DNA from 2 places in the Paenibacillus sp. FSL H7-0942 genome. Region 2 is predicted to be linked to the other one. Evidence: riboswitches for the same ligand, from Rfam matches in the RefSeq annotation. Region 2 holds a riboswitch; the other holds the start of a gene.
What was found. Region 2 has a riboswitch for glycine ahead of sdaAB (L-serine ammonia-lyase, iron-sulfur-dependent subunit beta). Riboswitches for the same ligand answer to the same signal wherever they lie in the genome.
Positions count from the first base shown of each region.

Region 1: it holds a riboswitch for glycine, as region 2 does, so the genes downstream of both, gcvT (glycine cleavage system aminomethyltransferase GcvT) here and sdaAB (L-serine ammonia-lyase, iron-sulfur-dependent subunit beta) in region 2, are expected to answer to the same signal.

Region 1 covers NZ_CP150279.1:5,350,538-5,362,167, reverse strand. Annotated here, with positions in the region: gene ptsP (phosphoenolpyruvate--protein phosphotransferase) at 1-415, shown strand, start outside; gene MHI48_RS23600 (hypothetical protein) at 387-653, shown strand; gene gcvPB (aminomethyl-transferring glycine dehydrogenase subunit GcvPB) at 668-2,107, opposite strand; gene gcvPA (aminomethyl-transferring glycine dehydrogenase subunit GcvPA) at 2,239-3,594, opposite strand; gene gcvT (glycine cleavage system aminomethyltransferase GcvT) at 3,591-4,727, opposite strand; glycine riboswitch at 5,049-5,171, opposite strand; gene gcvH (glycine cleavage system protein GcvH) at 5,515-5,907, shown strand; gene MHI48_RS23575 (PTS mannitol transporter subunit IICB) at 6,344-7,798, shown strand; gene MHI48_RS23570 (BglG family transcription antiterminator) at 7,837-9,939, shown strand; gene MHI48_RS23565 (PTS sugar transporter subunit IIA) at 9,936-10,370, shown strand; gene MHI48_RS23560 (mannitol-1-phosphate 5-dehydrogenase) at 10,367-11,512, shown strand; gene MHI48_RS23555 (cysteine-rich CWC family protein) at 11,573-11,630, opposite strand, start outside.
Region 2 covers NZ_CP150279.1:535,303-546,932, forward strand. Annotated here, with positions in the region: gene MHI48_RS02530 (sensor histidine kinase) at 1-1,160, shown strand, start outside; gene MHI48_RS02535 (LolA family protein) at 1,129-2,256, shown strand; gene MHI48_RS02540 (collagen-like triple helix repeat-containing protein) at 2,465-4,051, shown strand; glycine riboswitch at 4,186-4,310, shown strand; gene sdaAB (L-serine ammonia-lyase, iron-sulfur-dependent subunit beta) at 4,588-5,277, shown strand; gene sdaAA (L-serine ammonia-lyase, iron-sulfur-dependent, subunit alpha) at 5,267-6,205, shown strand; gene MHI48_RS02555 (YhgE/Pip domain-containing protein) at 6,394-7,608, shown strand; gene MHI48_RS02560 (helix-turn-helix transcriptional regulator) at 7,663-8,175, shown strand; gene MHI48_RS02565 (alpha-glycosidase) at 8,319-10,073, opposite strand; gene MHI48_RS02570 (response regulator transcription factor) at 10,302-10,985, shown strand; gene MHI48_RS02575 (histidine kinase dimerization/phospho-acceptor domain-containing protein) at 10,982-11,630, shown strand, end outside.

The DNA.
Region 1 (11,630 bases), 2.2 Mb from region 2:
TTCGACTGCAGTTCTGGCGGATCAGTTTGCAAAAGAAGTGGATTTCTTCAGTATCGGAACGAACGATCTGATTCAATACACGATGGCTGCTGACCGTATGAACGAACGAGTGGCGTATCTGTATCAACCTTACAACCCGGCCATTTTGCGTTTGGTTAAAATGGTTATCGATGCAGCGCATCGTGAAGGCAAATGGGTTGGCATGTGTGGTGAGATGGCAGGAGACGAAACAGCAATTCCATTGCTGCTTGGTCTTGGATTGGATGAGTTCAGCATGAGCGCAACCTCCATTCTGCCAGCTCGTAGTCAGATCACCAAGCTGTCCCGTGCGGATATGCAGGAACTGGCTGCTAAAGCTCTGGATATGCAAACGGCTGAACAAGTTGTTGAATTGGTTCAAAGCATTCAAGCGTAATTTTGCCGGGGTTTCCTCCGGATTTGAGGTTTTTCTTTTTCCGATAATGAGCTGCATTGATGCAGCGATTTTTGCCGATATCCGCGATTCATTGTGGATATCGGCTTTTTTTGTTATAAACGTTGAGAAATACTCTAACAGGATGATGGCGAGCTGTAAGATTGACATGACATCAGGAAAAGGGAAGGCAACACAAAAAGCTCTTGCTGATTGGAATATCAGCAAGAGCTTTTTGTGATAACAATGATTTAATTAACTGCAAGCGCAGTTCAGTACAGGTTTGCGAGCGGCGGTGGTTTCATCCAGACGAGTGACCGGTGTTCCGTAAGGTGCGTTGAGTACCAATTCTGGTGTCTCTTCCGCTTCTTTGGCAATCCGTATCATCGTATCAATGAAGCCATCCAGCGTTTCTTTACTTTCGGTTTCTGTCGGCTCGATCATGATGCATTCCTCCACGTTGAGCGGGAAGTACACCGTAGGTGGGTGATATCCAAAATCAAGCAATCGTTTGGCAACATCAAGTGTGCGCACACCGTATTGCTTCAAACCCCGACCAGACATGACAAATTCATGTTTACATACGCCTGGATACGGAATCTCGTAGTAAGGTGCGAGACGGGCCATCATATAATTAGCATTCAGTACCGCGCATTCAGAGACTCGGCGTAACCCTTCCGGTCCATAGGTACGAATGTAGGCATAGGCACGTACCAATATACCGAAGTTACCGTAGTAGGCTTTCACCCGGCCAATGGATTGATCGCCTTCACGATCGAATGCATACATACCATCATCATTCTTGATCACCATTGGTTTAGGCAGGAATGGAATCAGGCGATTCTTCACACCAACTGGTCCGGAACCTGGTCCACCACCGCCATGAGGCGTACTCATCGTTTTGTGCAAGTTCAGATGCACCACGTCAAAGCCCATATCACCCGGACGGGTAATGCCCATAATGGCATTGGAGTTGGCTCCATCGTAGTACAACAAGCCACCAGCCTGATGTACGATGGATGCAATCTCCTGAATGTCTTTCTCGAACAAACCAAGTGTATTCGGGTTGGTCAGCATCAATGCTGCCGTATCGGAACCAACGGCCGCACGGAGCGCGTCCAGATCGACCAGTCCGTCTGCACGGGATGGAATTGTCACAGTCTCAAATCCTGCAACGGTTGCACTTGCCGGGTTGGTACCATGAGAGGAATCAGGCACGATGACTTTGGTACGTTGTTCGCCACGACCTTCGTGGTAGGCACGAATCATCATAAGTCCAGTCCATTCTCCATGAGCACCAGCGGCTGGTTGCAGGGTCACAGCGTCCATACCTGTCAGACCTGCAAGGTCGTTTTGCAACGTATATAACAGTTCAAGTGCACCTTGAATGCTGGATTCATGCTGGTACGGATGGATTTTGGCAAAACCGTTGTAACGGGCAACATCCTCATTAATCTTTGGATTGTATTTCATCGTACAAGAGCCCAGTGGATAGAATCCGTTATCTACGCCGAAGTTGCGGCGGGACAGGGCGGTATAGTGTCGAATAACATCGACCTCAAACACTTCCGGCAGCGCTGCTGCTTCCGAACGGAGCATTTCCCGGGGAATCAACGTATCGGCAGCTTGACGAGGAACGTCACATTCTGGCAAGGAATAAGCGACACGCCCCGGGCTGCTGAGTTCAAAAATCAATGATTGTTCCGAAGCAGGAGATAAGGTCTGTGCACTAAATGTTGTATCCGTCTCAGGTTGAACCGAAGTGGAGACAGAGGTACCTGTTTCCGATTGTCCTTGTACCGATGTTGTCGTCGTCGTTTCCTGAGTCACAGCGATCCCTCCAATACTCGTGCGAATTCGTCAATCTCTTCCTTACTGCGTCGTTCGGTAACAGCAATCAGCATATGTCCGGCAAGCTCTGGATAATCACGTCCAAGTTCGTAACCACCAATGAAGCCCCCATCCAGCAGTTTCAATTGAAGAGCATCCACATCTGTTCCCTCAGGAAGCTGAATAACAAACTCATTAAATGTTGGTGCATTAAAAGTAAGGCTAACTCTAGGAATCGCAGTTAATGTATTGAGGGTGTAATGACTCTTTTGCAAATTCAGATCCGCGACATCGATCATTCCTTGTTTACCCATGATGGACATATATACAGATGCGCTGAGTGCAAGCAAAGCCTGGTTGGAACAGATGTTGGATGTCGCCTTTTCGCGTCGGATGTGCTGTTCACGTGCTTGCAATGTCAGTACAAAACCACGCTTGCCATTGCGATCGGTTGTTTGGCCTACAATTCGGCCAGGAATTCGGCGCATATGAGGCTGGGATACTGCGAAATATCCGCATGTCGGGCCGCCGAGTGAAGCGGCGATGCCAAGGGGTTGCGCATCACCTACAACGATGTCGGCACCCAGCTTGCCTGGGGCTTCCAGCAGACCCAGCGATAGCGGGTTTGCACTTACAACGAGCAGGCCCTTGTGCGCATGCACGAGGTCGGCAGCCTGCTTCACATTTTCCACAGCACCAAAGAAGTTCGGACTCTGGATCATGACAGCAGCGGTATCGTCCGATATGGCGGCTTGCAGGGCATCCCAATCAGTGACGCCATCCTTATAACCAATCTCGACAATCTCCAGACGGAGTCCGTGCGCATACGCCTGCAATACCTGACGGGCTTCCGGATGAACGGTACGGGATACGATGAGCTGTTTGCGACGAGTTGCCGCTGCGGCCAGATTACCTGCTTCCGCAAAAGCTGTTGCGCCGTCATACATACTGGCATTGGCTACAGCCATACCGGTTAATTCACAGATGTAGGATTGAAATTCGAAAATGGCCTGTAGTTCACCTTGGCTGATCTCGGGCTGATAAGGTGTGTAGGCAGTGTAGAACTCGGAACGGGAAATGACATGATTGATGACGGAAGGAACATGATGATCATATATGCCAGCGCCGAGGAAGCTGGCGTGTGTTTCGAAATTGGCGTTGGCGCCAGCTTGTTTGGACATGTGACGTGTCAGCGCATATTCATCAAGTTTGGAGGATACGGGCAGCTCGCCCTGATAACGAATCTCTTTTGGAATGTCCTGAAACAGATCCTCCAGCGTATCCACACCGATGGTTGCGAGCATGGCGCTCTGATCTTGTTCAGTCATGGGAATGTAACGGTGCTTGCTCATGCTTGATCAGCTCCTTGAGTAGGTGTCTTCGACGTACGTGTCCGTTTATGAAAAGGGGTCTTCACGACCTCGGCTCTTAATTTCTTGCCGCGGATCTCAATCTCAAGCGGGGTTCCCAGCGCAGCGTATTTGCTGTCGATGAGGGCAAGCCCCAGATTACGTTTCAATGTAGGTGATTGCGTACCTGTTGTCACTTCACCAATCCGTACGCCTTCGGCGTAAATCGGATAGTGGGGGCGGGGAATACCGCGCTCCAACACTTCGATGCCGACCAGTTTGCGGGCGGGCCCGTCAGTTTTTTGCTGTAACAAGGCTTCGTGTCCGATAAAAGGTCCGGCATTCAGCTTCACAAACATACCTACGCCAGCTTCGAGTGGAGAGATAGTTGCCGACAATTCCTGTCCATACAGAGGGAGCTTTGCTTCAAAGCGCAGTGTATCCCGGGCACCAAGTCCGGTTGGTACGAGTCCGTGACCTTCACCGGCTTGCATTAATCCATTCCAGACCACAGCAGCCTGGTCCGCAGGAACATATAGTTCAAAGCCATCTTCACCGGTATAACCGGTACGGGACAACAGTAATTTTACTCCACATACTTCAGCATCCTGCACAAAACGAAACGGTTCAATCGAGGATAGATCCGTATCTGTAACTTTCCCGATAATGTCTACAGCCAGTGGACCTTGCAAGGCGAGCAGCGCTGTCTGCTCCGAATCATTGGTCATGCTCACGCCAGGGATCAAGTGCTCTTGCAGCCACGCCCAATCCTTGTCGATGTTGGAGGCGTTAACCACAAGCATATAATGCTGATCTTCCAGCTTATACACGAGCAGATCATCCACCACACCGCCATTTGGATAACACATCAGGGTGTACTGGGCTTGACCGGGAACCAGCGTGGTCACATCATTGGTCATCATTTGTTGCAAAAAAACTTCAGCCTGCTCACCCTGTACCGTGAATTCGCCCATATGGGATACATCAAACAGCCCGGCACGCTCACGCACCGCTTCATGTTCTTTCTGGATTCCGCTAAATTGCACCGGAAGCTCCCAGCCTCCAAAATCAATGCACCGTACGCCTTCGTATTGCTGATATAGTGGGAAGAGTGGTGTTCTAAGCAAATCGGACATCAAATCACCTCGTCATGGGCCGTCAGCCGGCCGGATATACAATCGTGGATCAATGAACCAGGGTATTTTTAAATTTTCAGCTAGATATTTTCATCACATAAGTATGGTAAGGGCAGCTATGGCAGCGCCGTTCTACATCCTGTTTTTCGTTTTTTGGGAAAAAGGAAAAGGACAGGCCAAAGAATCGGCATGCCAAGTAGCACGCTGTATTCTAAGGCTCTGTCCCTTGTACCTGAGAGTTACCCCGCTACGTTGTGCAGCAGGTTTCCCCTTGGGTGATCATAACGCCCGCACAGGGCGAATAGATGCTCTCCAGAGTTGCGTCCCGTAAAAGTCCTTTTGCCTGAGAGATTCACCCCCGCTTATCGGTGGTTTACTCCTTCGGCGTTACCTCATGTACATCCCGAATCGGGTGTCACGGGTAATCTCTCCCTTTACATTCATCCGCGGGTATAACATAGTCCAATAAACACATTTACTCCTCTCATTAAAACGTGAATCCACTACCGATGTCAAGAACGATATCATAGATAATGATTTAAAACCGAATATTTAATTTAGTTTTTATGTTATTGTTCGTGTATTTATAAAGAGTGCGCTTACTATTCTAATATTCACCAGTATATGAAAAAAGAGTGTAATCCGGTTACAGGATTTAGAGGTGTTCAGCAAATAAATTGTGAGGTATCTTGACATTTGATTCAAAAATATCATACGCTATGTTCTGGGAAAAAGGTTAAGGTCAAAGAACGCATGTACTCATTAATGAAAAGCGAGGCGGATATCGATGAGCGAATTGAAAAGTGATTTCCTGTACAGTGAAGAGCACGAATGGGTGCAAACCGTAGGGGAGGATACTGTACGTATTGGCATTACCGAGTTCGCGCAGCATCAGCTGGGTGACATTGTGTTTGTGGAATTGCCTGACCTTGAAACCAATGTAAAAGCAGAAGACAGCATTGGAACGATCGAATCGGTCAAAACGGTTTCGGACTTGTTCTCTCCCGTCACAGGTTCAATTACTGCAGTCAATGATTCGTTGCAGGACTCACCTGAACTTGTGAACAGCTCTCCTTACGAGGAAGGCTGGATGATTGAAATCCGTGTTGAGGGAGATCTGACAGTAGCATTGTCTACATTGATGAATGCAGAAGCGTATCGGAAACATACGGAAGAATAGTATCAACGAACTTGTACTTATTAACATATATTCTATAACCAAATGCAATAAGTTTCATATTGTTTCGACCTGTGTGAGCCGGATGCTTGCACAGGTTTTTTGTGCTTTCCAAAAATGGTTTTGAAGGTGGATTTGAGCAGATTGTGGATGTGAGCAGATTGTGGATGTGAATCGTCTGATTGGACCAAGCTATAGGTTGGAAAATGATTCTGGAAATGATAAAAGTCATAGGCAAGAAAAGCCTTGTGTACCAATGGGTTCAGCCATTATGCATCAATTAAAACGATTACATAACCTAATGTTGTCATCATTGTTCATGACGAAAGTACGCTTTCATTTCATTGAACAGGAGAGCATTCTCGCTTAGGATTACAGCAGGGGAGAAATGATACCCCTTTCATAAATCATAATCACTTGATCCAAGGAGGATAATACAATGAGTAATTTGGACCGATCGTCCAATTCCAAAGGTGGGCTACGGGTTGGTGTTCAGCGTTTTGGCCGATTCCTGAGTGGTATGGTCATGCCAAATATGGGAGCGTTCATCGCCTGGGGATTAATTACGGCTCTGTTCATTCCAACAGGCTGGTTCCCAAACGAGACGCTTGCACAGCTAGTTGATCCGATGATCAAATATTTGCTGCCACTGTTAATTGGTTACACCGGAGGTACGATGGTGCATGGTCAGCGTGGTGGTGTCGTGGGTGCCATTATGACCATCGGGGTCATCGTGGGTAGTGATATCCCGATGTTCCTCGGTGCCATGATTGCCGGACCACTGGCAGCATGGATTATCAAAAAGTTCGATAAATCCATTGAAGGTAAAATTAGAGCCGGATTTGAAATGCTGGTTAACAACTTCTCAGCCGGTATTATTGGCGGAATCTTGGGGATTTTTGCGCTACTGGGCATCGGACCTGCTGTAGAAGCGATTAGCAAAGTATTATCTGCCGGGGTACAAGGGTTAATGAATCTTGGTTTGCTGCCGCTGGTCAACCTAATCATCGAACCAGGTAAAGTATTGTTCCTGAACAATGCAATCAACCACGGGATTCTGACACCGATTGCAACAGATCAAGCGAGAGAATTAGGGAAATCCGTATTATACATGCTTGAATCAAACCCGGGTCCGGGACTTGGTATCTTACTTGCTTACTGTTTCTTCGGACGCGGAATGGCCAAATCTTCTGCACCGGGTGCCGTTATCATTCATTTCTTCGGGGGAATTCATGAGATCTACTTCCCTTACATTCTGATGAGACCGATTCTGATTCTTGCCGCAATTGCGGGTGGCGTCGCAGGTACATTAACATTCATGCTCACCGGAGCAGGACTTGTTTCAGCACCATCACCGGGTAGTATTATCGCGTATTTCTTCTTAACACCAAAAGGTGGGTACCTGCCGATGCTCGCAGGGGTGCTTGTAGCAGCCGTCGTTTCTTTCCTGGTTGCAGCAGTGTTGCTGAAAACGGGTAAACAAAAGGACGAAGATCTGGAGTCCGCATCCAGTCGGATGAAAGACATGAAGAGTCAAGGAACCGTGCCAAACGCTGGTATTACGGCTAATCAACGTGAAGCAGACAGAGCCGCAGATATGGCTTCTTCTACAGTCAAAACAGACGTGAAGAAAATTGTCTTCTCCTGTGATGCAGGCATGGGGTCAAGTGCCATGGGTGCTTCCATTCTACGCAAGAAGATGAAGGCAGAGGGAATTGACGTTACGGTGACCAATACGGCTATCAGTGATATCCCGCCGGATGCAGACGTGGTGATCACACAACAAGTATTGACCGATCGTGCCCGCTCCGTTGCACCGAATGCAGAACATATATCCATCGACAACTTCCTAAAAAGCCCGGAATACGATGCGCTCGTTGAACGTCTAAAGTAATTGCACGCATTTGTTTTCCCTGAGCCGGAGGCTGAGATATGAGTATTACCAAAAGACAACGTGAAATCGTGGAGTTCCTGCTAGAGCATCCACATGAAGTAACTGCCGGCGAAATCGCCGTTGAAGTAAAGGTCAGTACCCGAACGGTTCACCGGGAGCTACAAATGATTGAACAATGGCTTGAACCTTTGGGCATGAGGCTGGAAAAAAAATCAGGAACCGGTATCCGAATCGATGCCAGTTCTCATGATCTGGCTGTATTGCGCCAGCAACTAGAGGGTAAAGAATATGTAGAGTTTACGCCAGAAGAGCGTAAGCTCTTCATGCTTTGCATCCTGCTGGATGAACCGGACCCTGTAAAGTTACTCGCCTTGGCTTCGGATCTGAAAGTGACCGTATCCACCGTAACCACTGATCTGGACGATCTGGAGTCACGGATTCGTCAGGCGGGACTAAAGCTGGTTCGCAGACGTGGATATGGCGTCAAGATTAACGGAAGTGAGACGATTCATCGCACAGCCATAGCTGCACTTGCTCTCGAATTTTTGGATGAGTCGGACCTATTCGGAAGACAGCCAGAACAGGGAGGCTCCATCGTAAACCAAAAATTGTTGGATATGATTGGACACGGTGATGTGCTTACGGTCGAAAATGCATTATGGCAACCAGACATCGAATGGCTGGAGAACATCCCGGAACGCCAATACATGAAGTTGCTGATTCAATTATCCGTAGCGGTTGTACGTATTCGTAAAGGCTTTGGCATTGGTCGTATACCTCCCCTGGAGAACAAGGGAGATGAAGTCGCAGAGCAGGATGAGATGAAGGTTCCACCTTATATGGCTTCCCGCTTGTGTGGTGTGTTATCGACCCAGCTGGGGCTTACATTCTCCCAAGATGAGCAAGCTTATTTTCACAGACTATTAGTTGAGACAGAGCAGCGGATTCATTCTTCGCGGCTGTTGCCAATAGACGATTTAATTTTACTGGACAGGGTACATTCACTGATTGATCAGATGCAGGCGAGAACACATTACGCCTTTCATGAGGATCGTTTGCTTCGTGAAGGTCTGCTTGGTCATATGCAACCTGTCATGGAGCGAATTGAAGGGCAACAGATGATTCGTAATCCGCTACTGCAGCAGATTCGCAAGGATTATGATTCCCTCTTCGAAGAGGTCAAACAATCCGTGCATCAAGCTTGGCCAGGCACAGAGGTTCCGGATGAGGAAATTGGTTTCCTGGTCATGCATTTTGGCGCTTCCATCGAGAGGTTACGTGCACTGAAACGTGAGATCAGGGCAATCATCGTGTGTACAAGCGGAATTGGATCATCACGCATGCTTTCCAGCCGACTATCAAAGGAGATCCCTGAGATTCGGATCATGGACAGCGTGTCCTGGTATGAAGCTGCCCGAATACCTACAGATCAATATGATCTGGTGTTATCCACTGTTGATCTGCCGATGGATGAGCATCAGTATTACAAAGTGAGTCCACTGCTTACGGCAGAAGAGAGCGAGCGTCTGCGTCATTTTATCCGAACAACAACATTACAACGACAGCATAATAAACCCCGTGAAGCCGAGGTTCAGACGACAAGTCGTTACTCGGACCCGGATGGAATGGAAGCTATTTTAGTTGAAATCGTCCGAATTATTGGCAAGTTTCAGGTGTATCCGTTGGATAACCAAGATATCGGTTTCTATAAAACCGTATATGCGATGTGCAACGTACTCCATGGATCTGGTGTGCTGAAGGAACCGGAGGAGGTCGCAAAACGGTTGGAGGCACGTGAGGCAGTGGGGAGTCAGAAGATTCCCGGCACAAGACTTGCGCTGTTTCATACACGCAGTGAGGGAATCTACAGGCCGTCTATTAGTTTGTTTCAACTCACTGAGCCGCTTCTTCGTACGGCGGATGATCCGGCAGGAGTTACCCATGTCCTCTTGATGCTTGGTCCCAGAGAATTATCCAAGGAAAGCCTGGAGGTTCTCAGTGAGATCAGCGCCCTGTTATTACAGGAAGAAATGATTACATTGCTGGAAAAGGGAATCAGGGATGAACTCATTCATTACCTGTCCCAGGAACTGGTAGGATTTTATCGCAGTAAAACCGAAATTGGAGGTCAACCATTATGAGTATGTTAACAACAGATAAAGTCATCATGAATGCGACGGCTCAGGACAAATACGAAGCGATTCGCATGGCAGGGCAGATTCTGAAGGATGCGGGACATATTACCGCTGATTACATTGAGAAGATGATTGAACGTGAAGAGATTGTCTCGACCTATGTAGGGAACGGCCTTGCTATTCCGCATGGTACAAAGGAATCCAAAGCTTTCATTTTATCAACAGGTATCTCTGTCATTCAGTATCCACAAGGTGTTGATTTTGGCGAAGAAAAAGCCTATATGGTCATTGGTATCGCGGCTCAAGGCGGGGAACATATGGAGATCTTGACTAGTATCGCGGTGATCTGTGCTGAGGATGAGAATATGGAGGCCCTGCGTCTGGCGAAAACAGCCGAAGAAGTAATCGCTATTCTGGAAAGTGAAATGGAGCTATGAAGGCCCTACACTTTGGCGCAGGTAACATTGGACGCGGGTTTATCGGCTTGATCCTCTCCCGTGCAGGGTATGAGGTTATTTTCTCCGACGTGAATCAGACCTTGGTAACAGCTCTCCAGCAACGGGGGCAGTATACGGTGGAACTGGCCAACGAAAGCAAGGATCAGGAGACCGTTACAGGTGTAAATGCAATCGATGGAACCCAGCTGGAGACGGTTGCCCAAAACGTGGTGGAAGCTGATCTGATTACAACCGCGGTGGGCTTAGGCGTGCTGAAACATATTGCACCAGGTATTGCAAAGGGACTGGAGAAAAGACTGAATTCCGGTCCTGTTCAAAACCCTCTTCACATTATCGCTTGCGAGAACGCCATTGGAGCCAGTACGCAATTGAAAGAGCATGTATATGCTCTGCTTAATGAAAAGGTACGTTCCCTTGCAGATCAGTTTGTCTATTTTCCAGACTCGGCCGTAGACCGGATTGTGCCTATTCAGCATCATGAAGACCCGTTGCATGTACAGGTGGAGCCTTTTTACGAGTGGGTGGTGGATCGTTCCCAGATGGCTCCTGCATTCAAACCGATTGAGGGCATTGTATATGTCGATGATCTGGAGCCGTATATCGAACGGAAGCTGTTCACTGTTAATACAGGACACTGCGTTGCTGCGTACATCGGTAATGTGCACGGGTATGACACGATTCAGAAGGCTATTGCTGATGAAAAGGTGAAATCCATTGTATACGGCGCTTTGCAGGAAACTGGAAAAGTTCTGGTGAAGCGATTTGCATTCAACCCGGAAGAACATGAGCAGTATATTGTCAAAATATTGGGACGATTCGTAAACCCGTATCTTACCGATGAGGTTACTCGTGTTGGTCGTTCCCCGCTGCGCAAGTTGTCTCCGAATGATCGTCTGGTTCGTCCGGCCCTTCAGGCATATGCGGATGGAACTGATACGACTTATCTGGCTATGGGTATGGCAGCAGCCTGCAAGTTCGATGTCTCCGATGATCCGGAAGCAGTTGAACTACAGGACATGATCCGCGAGAAGGGGATTACAGCTGCCCTCCACCATTATACGTCCATGGATGAGCATCATCCGGTGCTTGAACAGGCTGTTGCCCAGTATAACCAAATGTAAGAGCAGTGGTAGCCAGCTAGCAGTATAGATGAGGCATAATGAAGAAGAGCCATACAGTTGTTAACTGTGTGGCTCTTCTTTTGGTTGGCGTTTATCGGCATATTCGTCCAAACAACGT
Region 2 (11,630 bases):
AGCTGTATCGTAATTTGTACAACTTACAGATACGTCATCGTACATTCTCGTTGAAGAAACCCGTATGGGAAAAAGGTGAGTTGGTAGGCATTTACGAAATCGTCATGCTGCGTGGAGATTGGCTGGAAGGCATATCCTTGCGGACTACCTGGGTCATGGGTCTCGCTGCTACTTTCTTTATTCTGTTATACGGAACAGTGCTGTGGTTGCTATCCCGAAAGCTCTTTCGGCCGATGAAATATCTCATAGAACGAATGGATGCTTTTGCACGGGGAGAGGCTGCTACGGATGTGGTACCTGTTCGTCATGATGAAATGGGCATCTTGCTCCAACAGTTTGATGCAATGCAAGACAAGATCAGACATACTCAGGCCGATGTGGAGAGGGAGCAAAAAGAAAAAGAGCTCATGATCGCCTCGTTATCCCATGATCTGAAAACACCGTTGATGTCCATTAGTGCCTATACGGAAGTACTTAACGGTGATCGTCAACTGAAACGCCTTGAAAGGCAGGAATATCAGGATGTGCTGCTCGGAAATGTGGAGCGGATGAAACAGATGATTAGTGAACTTGAGATGTATACGGCGTTGGGTTCCAGTGAATCGGAGATGGCCATGGTTAAGGTGGAAGGTGAAGAGTTTTTTGATATGCTGCTTGGGAGCTATGAGGGACTTGCCGAGCGTGGTCAGATTGACGTGAAGATGGATGTCCGCACAGATCAACTGTACCGAGTTCATCCCGAACAACTGATGCGCCTGACAGATAATCTGATAAATAATGCACTACGCCACACAAGGACGAACGGTGTAATGGGACTAGGGGTTATTGCTTCAGATTGGGAGCTTCCTGAATGGATTATTCCTTCGCTTAGAGCTGAATTGGATAACTACAGGGCGGGAGCAACATTGATCATAGTACAAAACGAAGGTCCTGCTATTCCTGAAGAACAGCTCATTCGTATCTTCGAACCCTATGTTCAACACCAGAATCAGGAGGAGAAGACATATGCAGGTGGTTCGGGATTGGGATTGAGTATAGCCAAACGGGTTGCAATAAAGCACGGAGGGGATATGCGCATGTGGTCATACGAAGGATATGGAACGCTGGCAGTATGCCGATTGCCTGAACATGGAGAATGTAAACGCAGAGAGGGTGGATAAGATGATGAAAAAAGGATGGATGATGCTGGGTACTGCTGTGTTGGCAGGCGCCCTGCTTGGAGGTTGCGCGGAGAAGGATATGCTGTCTATGTCAGGAGATGAGATGATTGAGAAGGTTGTCTCAGCAGAAACAGAACCCGCCTCGTATTATGCGGAAGGTGTGATGAAGATATGGGCGGATGACAAGCTGACTAACACGATGCAAATTAAGGAATGGGTAGATGGTGAAACCGGACGAAAGCGCACGGAAACATCAGAGAATGGCAATGTCAGTTACGCAGTTAATGATGGAAAGAAGATCACCATATATGAAAAAGAAACAGGGGCAGCATATTCCATGGATGCATCATCCGTGTCACAACAACCTAATCAAACCCAGAAGCAAATATTGCTCGATCAACTAGAGCGGTTACGTACTACGCATGATGTGAATATGATGGGACAGGAGAAACTTCATGGACAGGACGTCATTCATATTGAATTGACACCAAAAGAAGAAGGCGCATTCTCCATATCTTCAGAGTATTGGGTAGATCCCAAAACGTGGATGATTGTCAAAGTAAACAGCGCGTATGGGGATGGAAAATCAGAAATGGTCTATGATCCGATTCAGTATGACCCTGAATTCACAAAGGATACTTTCGTAATTGACATCCCTAAGGAGGTCGATGTGAAGGACTTGAACGATATGATGCAGAATTCCGAAGTGACCCTAGAGGAAGCGGAAAAAGCGTTGGAACAGCCGTTCCTACAGGACATGAGTGGAGAATTCGAACTATCACGGATCGAAATGTCTACATCGCGCGGTGAGCTGAGCAGAGATGAAGTAACCTTGTATTATGTAAGTAACGACAAGGTAGAAGTCAGCCTGACGGTATTCAAGATGCCGGAAGAAAATGTGGACGATACACTAATACCGGATGAAGCCGAGATTAAGGTTCGTAACACCGAGGGTTCATATATGAAGAGCATTCGGAACATATCATGGAGTGAGAATGGCTTGCGGTACTCCATCATGGGTGAAAACGAAGGATGGACAAAGGCAAAGCTGCAAGCTTGGGCGGAAGCACTGACCCTTACCAATCCGTCTAGATGAGCTAAAGAATAATAATAAGGTTGCCGCAGAAACGAAGCGGCAGCTTTTTTTGTATATTCTCCTTTTGGTGTGGTGGATATCTATTCGATCTCCTTTCAGTCCATTCCAAAAAGGCAAGAGGGCAACTTCACGTTTACAGTTCAATATGCATATTCATAGAAGACAATCTTGATTTGGTGATGGAGGCAGGAGAAGGGGGCATCGCAGGATGGCTGTTTTATCAACAGGGCCAATAGAAAATAATATAGTGGTGGGAAGCGGCGAGCGTCCTACACAGAGAATTACAGTGAAATTAGACAATTGGAGTCTCACTAGTTTCTCTACCGTTCTGGTTCAAGGCTATTATTTGAATGGTGTTCGCACACTATACGTTCAGGAATTGTTTAATGTTTTGCCTAACCAGGTTATAACAAAAGACTATTATGCAGATTTGGATGCATTTGAGTTTATATTTATCACAGGTGATGATACGGAGGATGAAGTTCAGATTTCCGTATGGGGGAAAAACCAGAACGGTCAACTGGTAACGGCACATCGTTTGGTGTCTGAGGAATTGTTAGGAGCGAACCCCGGTCTAGTCGGGGTAACGGGTGCGACTGGAGCTACAGGGACAGCAGGGGTTGCGGGAACAACTGGTCCTACAGGGGCTACAGGTGTTACAGGACTGACAGGAGTTACTGGTCCTCCTGGAGGAACTACGGGATCGACGGGAGAGACCGGTGTCACTGGGACCATGGGGGAGACAGGATCTACCGGAGTGACAGGAGTCACGGGCGCTACTGGAAGTACGGGGACCACAGGAGAGACAGGGCTTACCGGAGTGACGGGTGTTACTGGGAGTACAGGAATAACAGGAACGACTGGAGTCACCGGGAGCACAGGGGAGACAGGGTCTACTGGAGCCACGGGGATTACCGGGAGCACGGGAGAAACAGGGTCTACTGGAGCCACGGGGATTACCGGGAGCACGGGAGAGACAGGGTCTACTGGAGTGACGGGAGTTACTGGGAGTACGGGAGAGACAGGGTCTACTGGAGCCACGGGGATTACCGGGAGTACAGGAATAACAGGAACGACAGGGGTCACTGGTGTTACAGGTGCAACAGGCGTAACGGGAGTAGCGGGAACGACCGGAGTCACTGGTGTTACAGGAGCGACAGGACTGACGGGAACAACTGGAGTCACTGGTGTTACAGGAGCAACAGGACTGACGGGAACAACTGGAGTCACTGGTGTTACAGGAGCAACAGGACTGACGGGAACAACTGGAGTCACTGGTGTTACAGGAGCAACAGGACTGACGGGAACGACCGGAGTCACTGGTATTACAGGAACAACAGGAGTGACTGGGGCTACCGGTACGACAGGTGCCACGGGATCAACTGCAGCTTCGGCTCCGGCAGACTCTTCCTTGTTTGCTGATAGCCAGACCACGGCGTTGGGTCTTTCATTAGTAGCTGAAACAACGATTCAGACACTTAATGTACCTGTAGTGGCAGGTCAACGCGTGAAAATCGATAATAGTACACAAGTAGCAATAGTTGTAGGGTCTAACTGGAGTATTGCGTATAACATTAATCTGAGACGTAACGGAGTTTTAATTAATCAATTGCAACTCTCACGAACCGGTAATGCTTCGGGAACGTTGAGGTTTCTTTCCTCCAACACTTACGTGGATACATCCCCGACTACAACGACTAATGCATACACGATAAGTATCCAATTTACGACAACTAGCAACGTCACGAGTGCCTCAGCGGAAGTGAGAAATCTGAATGCTATTCGTTTCAGTTAAAATAGACATCGAACTTATGATAATTACACGTTACTTTTGTTGACATATATGATATTGTACATTACTCTATGGGTATACTTGATCAAAAAATTAGAAATATACCAATTCGAATCGAATTAAGATAATACAGCGGATGATAACGAGCGGGAGAGACCTGGGTTAGCCGAGCAATATGGCTAGTGTTCAGGCACCGAAGGAGCAAGCTGCTGCGCACCCGGCGCAGTGGTTAATCTCTCAGGTAAATGTACCATCGTTGGACGCAACTCTGGAGAGTGCGCGAACTGCGCCACCCAAGGGGTATATGATCAGTCAGACCGGTGAACTTGTCTGTAATCGCAGGCAATGCACCTTGTCGTGAGACACTGCTGATCGTGAAACTCTCAGGTATCGAGGACAGAGAGAGGGCCTAAGGCCTTCTTCTGTCCTTTTTTGATGTCATCATACCCTAAATAGGGACATTGTGGATGAAACTCCTGGATCGAAATGACGAATACATTTTACAAATATGAATCATGATTAATAATGGAGGGTTACAAGTGCGATTTAAAGATGTTTTCTCAATTATTGGTCCATCGATGACGGGGCCTTCAAGTTCGCATACAGCTGGTGCGGCAAGGTTAGGAAGAATTGCTCGTCAGTGGCTGGGATGTACGCCAGATCGTGCCCGGCTGACGCTGTACGGTTCATTTGCAGATACGTATCAGGGGCACGGAACAGATCTGGCACTGATCGGCGGTCTGCTGGATTATGTCACAGACGATCCGCGTATCCCGGATGCAGAGCAATACGCAGAGGAAGCGGGCATGGAGGTTGAGTTTTATACAAGTGGCCTGCCTGCTCCTCATCCAAATACGGTCAAAATTGAGTTGTGGCATGGAGAACGTGCCTGCTCCTTAATCGGTGCATCCATTGGTGGTGGAAGCGTATCGGTGCATTCGATGAATGATTTTCGTGTTCAGATTAGTGGTGAGTTTCCAACACTCGTTCTGCGACATGCAGACAAAGCAGGGGTGCTTGCGTCGGTAACGTCCACGATCAGTTCATCCGGGGTTAACATCGGGTATATGCAGGTGGACCGGAAAGCCCGTGATGGCGAAGCGCTTACCGCGATGGAAATGGATGGTGTGCCTAATCCTGATATGCTCAAGCGTCTAAAAGAGCTGGACCATGTGCTGGACATTCGTGTTATCGATTTGAAGAGAGGAGTTAATTCGGATGCGGTTTAAACATTTGCACGAGCTGAATACGATCTGTACAGCGGAATCCAAAACTATTGCTCAGCTGATGATCGAGGAGCAAGTTCAGGAGACCAATACACCGGAAGCGGATGTTGTGAAGCAGATGTCTGAATATTATCAGGTAATGAAGGAAGCGGTACGCAAAGGGTTAACGGAAGATACAACATCACGCAGTGGATTAACAGGTGGAGACGGCAAAAAAATGGCCGAGTACATTCGCAAGGGTGAGACTTGCTCGGGAGATGCTTCCGCACTTGCCATGGCGTATGCCCTGTGTGTATCTGAAGTGAATGCCTCCATGGGTCGGATCGTGGCAACACCAACAGCTGGTTCCTGCGGCATCATCCCCGGTGTTTTTATTAGCTCACAGGAGCGATTTGGCTGGACGGACGAACATTTGGTGAACGGGTTGTTCTGTGCGGGAGCGATTGGTTATGTTATCGCGAACAATTCATTTATCTCCGGAGCCGAGGGTGGGTGTCAGGCGGAAGTGGGTTCCGCTATCGGCATGGCTGCGGGTGCCATGGTTGAACTGCGTGGAGGTACACCGGAACAGGTTGTTCATGCCGTTGGTTTGGCGTTAAAAAATACACTGGGCCTTATCTGCGATCCAGTCGCAGGCCTTGTTGAAATCCCGTGCATCGTCCGTAATGGACTGGGTGCAGTTACGGCGCTGGCTGCGGCTGATATGGCCTTGGCCGGAGTGCGTAGTGTCATTCCGTCAGACGAAGTCATCGATGTCATGCTGGAAGTAGGCAGTGCGATGCCGAGCCGTCACCGGGAGACAGCCCAAGGTGGACTGGCCCAGACACCTACCGGCCGCAAAATGATGCAGAAGTTGGCTAAACCGAAGGCAAAGCGTGCAGAGCCTGAGACTGAGTCCCCTGCTGAAAATGACGTAGAAACTAAGGCATAAATCGGATTGATATGAAAAGCCGGTACAAATCTTCCTGGTGAAGAGATGTATCGGCTTTTTTTGTCTTTTTCCAACGAAGAAAAACAAAAAAACATTGACGATCTATATATCGATTAGATATATTAACAACTATCATATATCAATACGATATATAAAAGAGCGAAACAAAACTAAAGGAGATGGATAGAATGAAAGGTATTTTCCAGACGAGTCTACTGTTTTTGAAAAACGGAGCCACCATTGTAGGTTTAATTACGGCTGTGCTGTTTCAGGTTTTTTTTAACATCATCTGGCTTAGCGGATACGACCAGGTTAACGAAAGAATGACTCAATTGGCTGTCACCATCGTGAATGAAGATGGGGTAGCGGCTGAACCAGTGGCTAAGTCTTTGGCGGCAGGTCTGAATTTCGAGATCAAACCATCTGAATCGATGCAAGAAGCACGACAGATGTTAACGGATCGGAATGTGTACATGATTATTGAGATTCCATCAGGTTTCATGCAACAGGCAGAAGACTTGTCAAAACTGATGACAGTGAAGTATGTGATGAACGAATCAAACGTGGCTACCGTGAAAAGTGTGATGCAGAACGTAGCCGCACAAGTTACAGCGACGTTGAACCGTGAAGTACAAGAGAATGGCATTCGCGGAGTGCTGAATCAGTCCGGTATGACTGCTGATCAGTCCGATGCGCTGGCGCTTGGGTTGTCTTCACGCGTGGAGGCAGAAGTGGAGCGACTGAATCCTGTTGATAATTTTTCTTTTTCCATGGTACCGATGTTGATTGTAACGGCTACGTTTACTGGAGCGATGTTGCTTGGCATGAATCTGCAGAAAGTATCTGGTGAACTGAGTAACAGGGCAGGGAAATGGGAGCGTTTCTGGGCGCGCAACATCGTTAATGTTGGTGCTGCATTTATTGTCTCGCTCGTTGGGTCGGGGATGATGCACGTTATGGGGGTATCGTCAGCAGATGGTTGGTTCATGTTATGGCTTTTCCAGTTGCTGGTCACCATATCTTTTATACTCATGGCTCAGTTGAGCTTGTTGTTGCTTGGCAATGCTGGGGCTTGGTTAAACAGTGCGCTGTTGCCTCTGCTGATGTTGTCCTCGGGCTCAACGATTCCACGCGATGTAATGTCTGAGTTCTACCAAGGGATCGGTCATTATCTGCCGGCGACCTATGCGGTAGAAGGCATGACGAACCTTGTGCTTGGGGGCAACGGGATTGGCAGGGATGTATTGTTCCTTGCAGTAATAGGGGGAGCAACGTTGACTCTGGGTGCCCTTAGCATCTGGATCAGACGCTCCGGCCCGGTACGTTCTGAAGCTCATAAGGAGGACCAGACTGCTGCTGTGCCTGTTGCTCTGAAAGCAACCGTTTCGTCATCTGAACATTGAACAAGGGGTACTGATTGTGATACGTTAAGGGGAATGGAAAGGAGCGGTACACCGATGAACACGCAGCATGTCATCCTCGGAATACTGCACAATCAGCCAAGTTCCGGATACGAGATCAAGCAGTACTTTGAACAATATTTTTCATTTTTCTTTGATGCCAGCTTTGGCACCATATATCCTACACTTGCGAAGATGGAAAAGTCAGGATTGCTGACTAAGGAATCGGTTAAGCAGGAAGGGAAACCTGATAAGAACGTGTATTCATTGACCCCTGAAGGAGCAGCGCAATTTCACGCCTATTTAATGAGTCCTTTGGAAGCTGAGGTATTTCGTTCTGATTTTCTGATGCGGTTGTATTTCGGAGAGTTGGCGGATGAAGATACCGTAACGGGTTGGATATCCAGCCAGTTGAAGCGAAAGGAAATGTTATACGCTGAACTTCAGCGCCAGATGGAAGAATTCGGCGAACGTATTTCGCCTGCACAGCGTCTGTGTCTGCAAGTGGGGCTTGTACAATATGAGGCCACCATCCAGTTGCTCAAGGAACAGCTGGTTCAGCCAGAGTAATCCATGGTCATAATGAATTACGTCAAAATCAAATAGGCACTCATCAGATCCGGAACAGGTCTGTGAGCGCCTATTTGGTTTTTTATATTCCGATGAAGTGGACCCATGTCCGGTCTTGTATAAAAGCAAATATAGCTTGGTGTTTATGTGAGACTAGTACTCAGTACAGCATATCCATACGCGGGCAGTTCAATGGCGAGTACGCCATCTTCCTTGGCGGTGCGATGGTTTCCGCCGAATAACTCGGTCCATTCCTCGTCACCGGCCTCAAGCTCGACAATAGCTGTCTCTTCTGATCGATTGAACAGAACCAGAATGCGTTCCTCCTCATTTTGTCGCTCAAATACCAGTTGGCTGCCATCGGGACGAGCCTGTAAGAAACGAACGGTGCCTTCTGCACGCAGGGCAGGATGCGCATGACGCAGGGAGATTAGTTTCTGATAAAAGTTAAACAGCTCTCGGTCTTGCTTCGCTTCATCCCATTCCATGCATTTACGGCAACCCGGATCATGTTCGCCGTCCATGCCAATCTCGTCTCCGTAATAGATGCACGGCGCGCCCATATAACTGAACTGGAATAACGCAGCCAGCTTCATCTTGCGCTGGTCGCCTTCACACAGCGTGAGCAGCCGCGGGGTATCGTGGCTGTCCAGCAAGTTAAACGCCACTTCGCTGGCCTGAAGCGGATAACGGGATAACTGTCGCCCGATGGAGTTTGCGAACTGTTCGGCGTGCATCGTATTTTTCACAAAGAAAGCATTCACGGCATCGGTAAACGGATAGTTCATGGACGCGTCGAACTGGTCGCCTTGCAGCCAGGAAGAAGACTCGTTCCATACTTCGCCCAGAATATAGGCATCCGGATTAGCCGCTTTGACTACACGGCGGAAATCACGCCAGAATGCATCATCCACTTCGTCTGCCACATCCAGCCGCCATCCGTCCGCACCCACTTCCTTGATCCAGTACTCGGCAACCTCCAGCAGATAGGCCTTCACCTCGGCATTCTCCGTATTCAGCTTTGGCATGTGCGCTTCGAATCCGAAGGTCTCATACGTAGGAATGCCGTCCTTCACGTCCAGCGGGTATTCGTGTACATGGAACCAGTCCTTGTATTTGGATTGTTCTCCGTTCTTCTGCACATCTACAAACGGCGCAAATGTCTTCCCGGAATGGTTGAACACAGCATCCAGAAGTACGCGAATTCCACGTGCATGACACAGCTCGACCAATCGTTTCACGGTATCTGCGTCACCAAAGTGCCGGTCTACCCGCAGGTAGTCTTCGGTATCGTATTTGTGATTGGTAGTGGCTTCGAAGATGGGTGTGAAGTAGATCGCATTAATGCCAAGATCGCTGATGTAATCCAGATGGTCGATCACGCCCTGAAGGTCACCGCCGAAGAAATTGAAAGGTGTCGGCTCACCACCCCACGGCTCTACCTTTTCCGGACTAATATCCGGGTTGCCGTTGGCGAATCGTTCAGGGAAAATCTGATAGAACACTGCATCCTTAACCCATGCAGGGGGTGTGAATACAGCTCCAGCATGAATATAAGGGAACTGGAACATACGACCCGGATCGTCTGGTTCTTTTTCCTGGAAGTCCGTCTCGGTCATCCAGATCTGTTCGTCTCCGTTTTTGAGCAGAAAAGAGTACTTCAGTCGGTGGTAGGGAGGTTTCACCTCACCCTCGAAGTAATCGAACATGGAGTCAGAGGTGAACTTTGTTAAGGGAACCAGCGCTTTGGTTGCATCCCACGCATATTTATCCCCGGTCAGGGCGTGTACCTCGGTCAGATCATTCTTTTTGGTACGCAGGCGCAGGTGGATTGTATCTTGGTCATAGGCATAGGCCCAGTTTCGTTTCGGTTGATGATAGATGGCTTCCAGCAGCATAATGAAATTCCTCCCGTCAGGTGTAGAACTGATATGTACTTGGTAGACTTGATTAATATGACATTCCCCATGTTAATGGATAAGCTATAATTAGCATGTGTGGTAACGTAAAGGACTTCAACATTTGCTCAACAAGACATGAATCCATATGATATAGACAGCTTTTATCATGATGATGCTCAGATATATCATTAACCCAATGGGGGCAGAAAGGAAACGAATATTCGGATGAAAACCAAACTGTTATATATTGAAGACGATACGGAAATTGCGACTTGGGTCAGAGCCGATCTGGAGGAACGCGGTTATGAGGTGGTGTGGCTCGGCAGTGGTGAAGGCGCAGCGGAGGCCGCTGTCGGTTGCTCACTCATTATTCTGGATGTCATGCTGCCCGGACTGGATGGATTTACGGTGGGCCAGCGACTGAAAAAAGAACATCCCGCCGTGCCCATTGTCATGCTCTCGGCCAGAACGTCCATTGACGATAAGTTGCACGGTCTTGATTTTGCCGATGACTATGTGACCAAACCATTTCACCCCGATGAACTGGCTGCCCGGATTGAAGTACAACTGCGTAAGGCAGGAACAGCGGTATCCACGGATACAGCCCTGAAGCTGGATCATCTCTCCATCTATGAGAAGGACAATCGGATCATCAATGAGGAGACGGGGGATGAGATTATTTTATCGGGAAAACAGTTCCACATCTTCGCCTACCTGCTACGACATATGGGCATGATTCGAACCAAAGAGCAGATCTATGAAGCCGTCTGGAACGAGCCCTATCTGGATGGGGACAAGACTTTAATGGTACATATTCGACATCTACGCGAAAAGCTGGAGCTTGATCCGGCCAATCCGGTAGTTATTCAGACGGTCCGTGGTGTGGGATATCGTGTGAAAAAGCCATGATTCGGTGGTTCAAGGAACGGAAGATCATGAAGGGAGAACGGAAGGGAGAACGAAGCATGGAGCAAAAGCAATCCGGGCGGCGTAAGCTTCGCTTTGGGCGGTCCTTGATGTCCAGATACATCATCCTGATCTTGGCGGCTGTATTATTTGTCCCCGTCATTCTTCCGATCATGTCCATCATATATGTTGTTGTAGTGAATAACACGAATATGAATCAAGCGGCACCTTATGGTGACGTTACCCAGATCAGTAACCTCTGGTCGCTTGAAGCGGAGAACCTGGATGGTGCTTCGGATGAAGAGATTAAGGCCCAGTTGGAGCAATTACATGGCTCGTATCCCAAAGCTTCCATGTATCGTGTGAAAGCGAGCGGTGAGACCCTCTTTATTCTCGGTAGTGAAGATGTAACGCTTCTGAAATCCACGTCGCCGGATGGCAGGACAGACACGACATTGAGATGGTCACTGGATTCCGGGCAAACGGCAGAGACCCGAATTCCAGCCGAATGGAATGCGAACAATACCGTGCAATTCATGAAAGAAGCTTCCTTTCGCGATCCGTTGACCGTAGTTTCATATATTGGCGGGGGTGAAAAGGACAGAGGACAGGGCTTCATGATCATTGAAGTGCCGAGATCACTTCTGC